DNA from 3 places in the Paenibacillus tianjinensis genome. Region 3 is predicted to be linked to each of the others. Evidence: predicted binding sites of a transcription regulator. Region 3 holds the regulator's gene; each other region holds the start of a gene.
The links. The regulator LexA, encoded in region 3, represses DNA repair genes until DNA is damaged. The targets are predictions, from matches to a motif close to CGAACATATGTTCG.
Positions count from the first base shown of each region.

Region 1: the regulator LexA is predicted to act here: its motif matches at 2,068-2,081, upstream of recA (recombinase RecA).
Region 2: the regulator LexA is predicted to act here: its motif matches at 1,923-1,936, upstream of JRJ22_RS09885 (YhjD family protein).

Region 1 covers NZ_CP070969.1:3,622,273-3,625,549, reverse strand. Annotated here, with positions in the region: gene pgsA (CDP-diacylglycerol--glycerol-3-phosphate 3-phosphatidyltransferase) at 1-518, shown strand, start outside; gene JRJ22_RS16340 (competence/damage-inducible protein A) at 563-1,852, shown strand; gene recA (recombinase RecA) at 2,152-3,216, shown strand.
Region 2 covers NZ_CP070969.1:2,270,933-2,274,209, forward strand. Annotated here, with positions in the region: gene JRJ22_RS09870 (xanthine phosphoribosyltransferase) at 28-600, shown strand; gene JRJ22_RS09875 (hypothetical protein) at 706-1,023, shown strand; gene JRJ22_RS09880 (hypothetical protein) at 1,141-1,359, shown strand; gene JRJ22_RS09885 (YhjD family protein) at 1,442-1,897, opposite strand; tRNA gene JRJ22_RS09890 (tRNA-Leu) at 2,078-2,161, shown strand; gene JRJ22_RS09895 (MarR family winged helix-turn-helix transcriptional regulator) at 2,390-2,848, shown strand; gene JRJ22_RS09900 (GNAT family N-acetyltransferase) at 2,947-3,277, shown strand, end outside.
Region 3 covers NZ_CP070969.1:3,432,279-3,435,555, forward strand. Annotated here, with positions in the region: gene JRJ22_RS15470 (DUF896 domain-containing protein) at 1-187, opposite strand, end outside; gene JRJ22_RS15475 (LysM peptidoglycan-binding domain-containing protein) at 298-711, opposite strand; gene lexA (transcriptional repressor LexA) at 939-1,565, shown strand; gene JRJ22_RS15485 (L,D-transpeptidase) at 1,750-2,088, shown strand; gene JRJ22_RS15490 (hypothetical protein) at 2,222-2,440, opposite strand; gene JRJ22_RS15495 (hypothetical protein) at 2,517-2,738, opposite strand; gene JRJ22_RS15500 (hypothetical protein) at 2,735-2,947, opposite strand; gene JRJ22_RS15505 (DUF6199 family natural product biosynthesis protein) at 3,022-3,246, opposite strand.

The DNA.
Region 1 (3,277 bases), 190 kb from region 3:
TGAATTTTAAGTTTTATCCGGAGCCCATCCATTGGGGGTCATTTCAGCTGTCGGTTAATCATCTGATTGCAGCTGTGATCTTCCTTCTTGCCGCCAGCACGGACGGTATAGACGGCTACATTGCCCGCAAATATAACATGGTCACCAATCTTGGCAAGCTGCTCGATCCGCTCGCGGACAAGCTGCTGGTCTCCGCAGTACTGATTTCGCTTGTGGAGCTGGGAAGATGCGATTCATGGATTGCGATCGTAATCATCAGCCGCGAGTTTGCGGTTACCGGTCTGCGCCAGGTGGCACTGCTTGAAGGCAAGGTAGTAGCTGCCAGCAAATGGGGCAAGATTAAGACGGTAACACAGATTGTCGCTATTTCACTACTACTGCTCAACAACTTCCCGTTTCAGTTCGTCAGCATCCCTCTGGATGATATCGCCATTTGGGCTGCAGCTATCATCACGATCTACTCCGGGGTTGATTACTTCGTGAAAAACAAGGAATTGCTGGAGCTGCATAACGCTTAGATTAAAATACTCATCCACCCTATAGCCAGGAGGAGAAACCAGCTATGAAAGCAGAAATTATTGCCGTGGGCACAGAGCTATTACTTGGACAAATCGTAAACAGCAACGGGCAGTTTTTATCGGTAGAGCTGGCCGCGATGGGAATAGACGTCTATTTTCAAACGGTGGTTGGGGACAACAGCAGCCGTATCCAGCAAGCGATAGAAATTGCCAAGAGCCGAGCGGATATTATCCTGTTCACCGGCGGAATCGGCCCGACCGAAGATGATCTTACCAAGGAAGCGCTGGCGGCAGCATTGGGCCGTACGGTTCATATCGACCAGCTTGCGATGGACCATGTGCAGAGGTTTTTCGATGACCGCAAAATTGTAATGACGGAGAACAACCGCAAGCAGGCACTCATTATCGAAGGAGCAACACCGCTGCCGAATGAAATCGGTCTGGCAGTGGGTCTTGCTTTTGCTCATGAGGATAAATACTACATCGTGCTTCCCGGCCCGCCGCGGGAGATGAAGCCGATGTTCATTGACAAGGCCAAGCCATGGCTGCTGCAGCATGCGCTCACGAATGAAATGCCGATTTACTCCAAGATGCTTAAATTTGCCGGTATCGGTGAATCACTGCTTGAGGACAAGCTGATTGATCTGATTCGGGGTCAGAGTGATCCGACGATAGCCCCTTATGCCAAGGAAGGCGAAGTGACGGTACGGATATCAACTAAAGCGCCTTCTGAACGTGAAGCAATGGAAAAGCTGGATGTACTGGAGCAGACAATCAAAGAGATTCTTCCTGAGCATATGTATGCCAATATTGATGTTCCGCTGGAACAGCTTCTGGTGGATTGGATGGCAGACGCCGGATTGACACTTAGTGCGGCGGAGAGTTGTACCGGCGGTTTATTGATGGAGAGTATTACGAACATACCAGGAAGCGCGTCTATGTTTAAAGGAGGCGTTGTCTGTTACTCCAATGAGCTGAAGAAGAAGCTGCTGAATGTACCTGCCTCTTATTTGGAAGGTGCTGATGCAGTCGGTGCTGTAAGCCGTGAGGTGGCAGAGGTGCTTGCCGATCAGGTAAGGATGCTGGCTGACAGCGACTTCGGCTTATCCGTTACCGGGGTAGCGGGACCGGGATATTCGGAACGCAAGCCTGTTGGACTTGTATTCGTTGGTTTGGCGGAACGTGGACAGAAGACCGAGGTCTTTGAGCTTAATCTTAAAGGCACACGTGAGAATATCCGCCTGCGTTCTGTCAAAGCGCTGCTGTACCGTCTCTGGCGCAGGCTGGAGGAACGCAAGGTGGAGACGCCTTTAGAAGGTTCGGCCTTGCAATAACAGGTATTAACGTTATATAATTCTCTATACGGAAGAACCGTGGCATTGTGAACCATTTGCTGCGGTTTTTTGTTTTTATAACTGCGGCGTTTTCCTGCCGGCAGCTCCTTTGTGTGTGAGTCTTGTTCTCCGGCTGGTTAATGATTGTGTAGAAAGCATCAAACCGGAAGGAGGCTTACAATAAAAGGGAGTATCCCTGAGGGAAACAAAAAAAACGAATGTATGTTCGAAAAAAAGCTTGGCAAGACCTCCAAAACACGTTATTATATTACTATAAACAAGTGAAGGAAGTGGTCTGATTGTCAGATCGTCGTGCAGCGCTTGATATGGCGCTTCGTCAAATAGAAAAACAATTCGGTAAAGGTTCGATCATGAAACTGGGTGAATCCACTCATATGAAAGTGGAAGTTGTCCCTAGTGGAGCCTTAGCACTTGATATTGCACTGGGTATTGGCGGACTTCCCAAAGGCCGCATCATTGAAGTATACGGACCGGAATCTTCCGGTAAGACAACGGTTGCTCTTCATGCCATCGCAGAAGTACAGAAGCTTGGAGGACAAGCTGCTTTCATCGATGCTGAGCATGCGCTCGATCCTAAATATGCCAATGCCCTTGGCGTAAACATTGATGAGCTTCTGCTGTCTCAGCCGGATACAGGTGAACAGGCGCTGGAAATCGCTGAGGCCCTGGTTCGCAGCGGTGCCGTAGACATTATCGTTGTGGACTCTGTAGCAGCGCTGGTACCGAAGGCGGAAATCGAAGGCGATATGGGGGATTCCCACGTCGGCTTGCAGGCTCGTTTGATGTCCCAGGCTTTGCGTAAGCTGTCAGGTGCAATCAACAAGTCGAATACAATCGCTATCTTCATCAATCAGCTTCGTGAGAAGATTGGTGTGATGTTCGGTAACCCGGAAACAACCCCTGGCGGCCGGGCCTTGAAATTCTACTCTTCGGTACGGCTTGATGTACGCCGTGTAGAGAGCATCAAGATGGGCAATGATGTAGTGGGTAACCGTACGAAGATCAAGGTCGTTAAGAACAAAGTAGCACCTCCATTTAAACAGGCAGATGTTGATATTATGTACGGTGAAGGCATCTCCAAGGAAGGAAGCCTTGTAGATATCGGAACGGAAATGGATATCGTCAACAAGAGCGGTGCCTGGTATTCCTATGAAGGTGAACGTCTGGGTCAAGGACGCGAGAACGCCAAGCAATTCCTGAAGGAACATCAGGACATTGCCTTGCTGATTGAGAATAAGATCCGTGAAGCAAGCAATTTAACTACGATTGTAGCTGCGCCATCAGAGTCAGAGATTGCGGCAGAACAAGAGGAAGAAGAAAACTTGCTGCTCGAAATCGAATAGTATATTTAGCTAAGGGCGCCCTGTGAATATTGTAGCAGGGCGTTTTTCTGTAAAAAATAAT
Region 2 (3,277 bases), 1.2 Mb from region 3:
TTATAAAGGTAATGGAGGTACACAGTCATGGAAGTTTTGAAACAGCGGATTTTGCAGGAAGGGGTTGTCCTTTCGGATCAGGTGCTGAAGCTGGATGCTCTGCTTAACCACCAGGTTGATCCTATCCTTACGATGGAAATGGGACGGGAGTTTGCCGGGAGATTTGCGGATGCCGGTGTTACACGTGTGGTTACCGTGGAGTCCTCGGGTATTGCCGTGGCGTTTGCCACCGCATTGGAAATGAAGGTGCCGCTGGTGTTCGCCCGCCGCAAAAAAACGCTGCTGGCCGATCCCGACGCGCTATGCGAGCGGGTTCCGTCGTTCACCAAAGGAATCGTGACCGATATTATGCTATCCCGCCAATATATCTCGCCAGATGATAAAGTTCTCTTTATCGATGATATTATCGCTAACGGTGATGCTGCACGCGGACTTATCAAGATTATTCAGCGTTCCGGGGCTGAACTGGTCGGGCTGGGTGTTGTCGTTGAGAAATGCTTCCAGGCAGGAGCACGTACAATTAGAGAGCAGGGCATCCGGCTTGAGTCTCTTGTCCGCATCACCTCGCTTGAAGACGGTAAGGTTGTCTTTGGCGAATAACCCATGACAATTAACAGAACCAAGGCCTATTTTTAAAACATCTTCTTTTCACCCTATAACTTTTCCTTTATAATAAGCATTAGACATAGGAGAGGAGGCGTCACAATGGGGAAAGAACCGGTGACAGAGCAATTTTTTATTGATAAACTAACCGAGGCCAAGGATCATTTCGAGCGTGCGCTGGATTGTAAACACACAGAGTTCGACGACCTGTATCCCTATATGATTGAACATCCTCAATTTTTCTGGTACAAACGTTATGTCGCATGGTCGGAACTTTTGACTATCACTAGTCTGTGTCAAGAACTGGATTTCAACTGGAAAGAGAATTTCACAGAAAATCAGGTTGAGTATCTGGAACAACGTGTGATGTCCGCTAAAGTTCTTGATTTCTGGTTTGAGAAGAATGAAGCGCTGATATAGGAATTTGGTTAAGCAGGCAAGACCCAAATGAGCTATCATTTGGGTCTTTTTTTGGATACAAGGGTGTTATCTATTTCAGAATGATACATGCTATAACCGAAGGGGGTTTACAAGCTTATGATTAGCGATGAACAGCTGGATGCCTACCGCATTTCCGGCGAGAAAATACGTGTCATTCGTGATGCTCTGGAGAGCAATGATGTCAAAGGCATCATTCTGGCTTGGGATGATTCTCAGGTGATGGTGCGCCGTCCCAATAAACGTGTAGTGAAGCTCGACCGCAACTACATATTCCAGCCCTTCTCGGAACCGAGACAGGCTTTTGAAGAATTATAGGATTACTCTCGAACAACAGATGCAGCCCCCATCCAATAGGACGGGGGCTGCATCTGTTGTGTTGTGAAGATAGCCATCAAAGTTAGATGGACATTGCCATCTGTTCTACGCTTTCCGGTTTAGGCAGAACGGCGAGCTCAAGATTCAGTCCCAGGTAAGCGCGCATGCGCTGCATCATCTCACTGCGGAAGCCGGGCCATTGGATATTGATCTCACCAGTGTAGCCCCGGCAGGTATATTGAGCTTCAACGCCGCGCTGATCCTGGCGGACAGTAGTGATCTTCAAATTACGGGAGGTCAGCTCACGCGTTACTTCCTGGAGCATTAGAGAGGTCTTCTTAGTTGCACCGGACACCAGCTCCATATAGAGCTGAGGAGTCTTGAACAACCCGCTCTTGCCGATGACCCGGCAATCACGTTCAAATACTTTATGAATAAACGTTAGCAGCAAGTAGCTTCTGACAAGGGATAGTTCGTCTTTAGTTATATCTTCAGGAATAGTTGGTGTGTTTAGTGTAGATCTGTTGGTAGTCGCCATTATAAATCACCTCATTTATAGTATGCGAACCTTTGTTCTTATTATACCTCTAATTTATAATTAAAAGCAATAAATATCCAAAAATTAATAAAACAATTGAAAAATAAAAAAAAGGTTGACTCTAATTTCTCCACATGTTAAGATCTATCTTGTGGCCGCGAGAGCGAGTCAACATAATATGCGGTCGTGGCGGAATTGGCAGACGCGCACGGTTCAGGTCCGTGTGGTAGCAATATCGTGGAGGTTCGAGTCCTCTCGACCGCATCATGGATTTAATAAAGGCATGTATAATCACCCTTTCGGTGTTATACGTGCCTTTTTGTATGTTTGAAATTAATATCCTATCCCCGTAGTTCGATCTCCTTGGTGTGATACAATTCGTTTTAGAAGTAAATGAATATGATTGATATATGTCAGCTATATTGATATGATTGATATATATCAATTAAACTATACATCAATGTTGTTCCTATAAAAAGAAAGGTGAGGAAATTGCAGAGAAACACCTCAGAAAATGCTCCAAGGGAGCAGCTTGAAGAGGCATTAGGAGAGCAGTTGAATGCACTGCTCAGTGCCTCGCATGCCATAAATGTCAGAGCCGCAGCCCGCTTCGATGCTTCATTACAGCCTGCTGCATTTCATCTAATCCGGTGGCTGTACGCTTACGGGCCGGCCAGTGCTGCTGTGCTGGCGGATTCTACGGCCATGGACCGCAGCTCGGTCAGCCGGTTGATCAAACAACTGGAGTCTTTGGGTTATGTGCGCAGAGAGGCCTCTCCTGAGGATGGCCGGGCTATTCTTTTGTCATTGACTGAGTATGGGCAGCAAATGACGGTTGAAGCGCTTAAAGAGAAGGGATCTTTGTTTTATGAGCGGATTGCCGGCTGGGAAGACAAGCAGCTGCATGAATTTATTGAACTGCTTAGAAAGTTTAACGGCTTGGAGGGTTAGCCGGGAGGTTCCATACTCTGGTAAAATGATGGAGCGAATAGCTTAGAGGCCTAGGGGAAAGGATTCAAGTGTGTTAGATTCGGATAGGGGGAAGTCTGTTGATTATAGAAAAATTGGATGAGGTTCGAAAAGAAGAGTTCCTGAACTTCTGCCGGAAACACCGGAATGAGCTGGATGATTCTTTTTTGTATGAGGAAGACCTTGCGGAATATGAGCCTAATGCCGAGAATCCTACTTACATTGCGCTGAATCCGCAAGGATCAGTCGCTGGAGCGGCCTCGCTGATACTGAATGATTACAGCCGCAGAGGCCGGAAAGCCCGGTTCCGTATTCTGCATGCGGAAACAGATGATCCGGCACTATACCGGGAGCTGCTGCATGCGGTCCTTCAGCATACTGAAGGGCTGGATAAGCTTAATATTTTTGTTC
Region 3 (3,277 bases):
TGTTGCCTTGATCATCGTTATCCACGATTTCAATCGTATCAAGCTGTGCACGGAAGTTGCTGCGGATGTTGCCCAGATAGATCTCGCGGAGCTTAGCGCGTTCTGCTAATTCCTCTTCATTCAGGCCGCTGCTTTTCTGTTTGCGAGCCAATTCATTGATGCGTGCGACCAATTCGTCTATATTCAATGCTTTCCCCTCCCCTATAAATTCATTCTAACTTTGCCATGAGAAAAAGAGCTTGTCAAGGTCTCCCCCCTGAAAGCTCTTCATGTTATTCTATCGTGCTGAAATTATATTTAATATACAGGCAAGGTTAACACATCTCCGGCCTGGATGTCACTGCTCTTCAGTCCGCTTGTCTCTTTAATTCCTTCTATATATACGACGGTCCTCATGTTATCCGGTTTATGTTCCCGTGCAATGCTCCAGAGCGTGTCTCCGCGTTCAACCACTACCCGCTTACCTTCTGTCATAGAGGAGACTGATCCGGCAAAAACATTACCTACAACTGTAAAACCTGAAACAACGAGCATAAACACTAAAGCTAGCTTTATAAAGTTATCCTTCACAAATACCTTCATTAGCATATTGAATACGAACGCTGCAGAATTCTTTAGACTTGATGCATAAGTTGAAGCAGAATCATCTCCGGAAGACTGAACCTCGCGGGCTTCATCGTAGATGCTGCGGTATGTACTGTATTTTAGCATTATCATCGACCTCCAAACACTTGTTCTTAATTTCAAAAATAATATAACACGAACAAGTGTTTTGATCAATAGTTTTTTCGAACAATTGTTCCCCTTAATTTATTAGGCAGCTTTAGGTGCATGTTCATCTGTTTTTATGCCTTTTTGAAAATTTTAGAACTAATGTTTGTACGAACGGAGGTTCTATGTTATAATTTTCCCAAACATACTATATGGGGTTGATTCCAATGTCAAAGATTTCGAGTCGTCAGCTGGCGATCCTGGAATTTATACGTAACGAAGTCCGCAGCAAGGGTTATCCTCCGTCTGTCCGGGAAATCGGGGAAGCTGTTGGTCTTGCGTCCAGCTCCACAGTACATGGTCATTTGGATCGTCTTGAGAAGAAAGGCCTTATCCGTCGTGACCCTACGAAGCCGCGTGCGATAGAACTGCTTGGACAGGAAGATTCTGAGAATGTACATCAATTTGTACAAACAGTAACCCGTATTCCTGTTGTAGGTAAAGTCACCGCCGGGGTGCCTATTACAGCTACAGAGAATATTGAAGACTATTTCCCGCTACCTAGCCACTATGTAGGCGACAACAAAGTTTTCATGCTCTCTGTACTGGGAGACAGCATGGTTGATGCGGGAATTATGAACGGCGACTATGTTATTGTCCGCCAGCAGCAGACAGCAGACAATGGAGATATCGTCGTTGCGATGACTGAAGAAGATGAAGCAACTGTTAAGACATTCTACAAAGAACGAGACCATATCCGCCTGCAGCCGGAGAATCCGGCTTATGAACCTCTCCGCTTGAACCGTGTTACCATTTTAGGTAGAGTCATTGGACTTTTCCGAGATATTCACTAGAAAATCCCCTCACAGAAGCTGTTTCGCTCTCCAAGCGGAACAGCTTTTTCCGTTCTATTGTGCCCACTTTATCATTTCAGAACACTTGTTCATACCGGTGAAATTCATCACCATTAGCCTCTTCTAACGGGAACCCCTGCAGCATTCCACACATATCCTGGTAGCAGAAGGAGTGCTGATGACTTTGCCCAATTACCGGATAATTGTTGATCTGTCGCAGCGCATGCTGTATTTGCTGGATAACGACATTGTGACCCGTGGTTTTCCCGTTGGAATCGGCACCATGCTGACTGTTTCACCTACAGGCGAGTATACTATCATTAACAAGCAGCCTAATCCCGGCGGGCCTTTTGGTGCCTTTTGGATGGGGCTGTCTAAACCGCATTACGGCATTCACGGAACGAATGACCCTGCTTCGATCGGTCATAGGGTCTCCCATGGCTGCATCCGGATGTATAACAATGATGTTCTCGCTTTATCTCGTATAGTCCCCATTGGCACGCGTGTGACGATTAGGGAGTAAATCTATGCCTAATTCGTACGTCACTCCATGTCAAAAGAACACCTCTACCCGCTCTTGCACCGGTAGAGGTGTTCTCATTTATTCATATGATGTTCATACTACATATTAAAGTAATCCCCAACAACAGCTACGGTTACAGCACACTGCGCAATAGTCTGATCGCGATACGGTTCAGGCGCAATGCTTCCCGGATCGAGACCCTGGCAGCCAGTAATTCACGTCTGGCCCGGCTTGGATTAGGCACCCGGCGCAAATTCTCATTGATTTCCTCAAGCCGCTCCCGTAAAACCGCTCTTTGTGCCAGCAATACACGGATCGCTCTGCGAATTCTTAACCGTTCTGTTTCTGTCATTAATTCCACCTCTTTTACGTTTGATAGTATAAGAGATGCAATTACGGCTTCATCGGTTTGTGTGAACTGGCAGTTGTTATTTTTTGGGCAGACGCACCCGGAATTCATACTCCGAACGTTTGTAGGCCATTCCCGCCAGCATGATATAATCAGGTGTCCATTTTTGCAGAGGTCCTGCGTAATCAGCGATAACATGCGGCTGTCCTTCTAGCATCTGCACTACGTATATATTCGCCTCAGCGAGCGCAGCAGTGAACAGATCAGCATCAGTTACCAGCACCTTATAAGTCGCATTCAATACGGTCCCTCCTTATTGGCTGATTCATATTTAGCGCGGATTTCAAGGTTTTTGGAATAATTGTACAGGTCTAGTGCCGTTATCCCTCTGCGTGCAAGCTTAACAAACAACACAAAAGCGTAGATACACGCCACGGCAGATACCAGCCAGATCAACACGGCAAATACTCCGAATCCACTCAGAAAATAAGCCCCTGGCGTTACACTCATCGTTCGTCTACTCCTTCGGTAAGCCATAAAATGGCCTGTAAATGATATTTATATATACGGTAGCCAAGGTTCGTCTAACGGCTATGATAGAAAGGCAATAATAATAGTGCTAGGCCAATAACTGCAAAAATCCCTGTGCCGATAGCAGAAAAGACAAAATATGCTTTTGGCGGCTCTTTGAAAGCTTTCCAGCCTTGGGTAATCTGCCAGAAATAACGTGGTTTAATCGTAGCAAACACCGCCGTGCCCGTCCAAAGCACAAGAAACGCGGTCATAAACCAGGCGATTCCTGCAGGCATCCCTACCACTCCCATTCTGAATTAAAAGCTA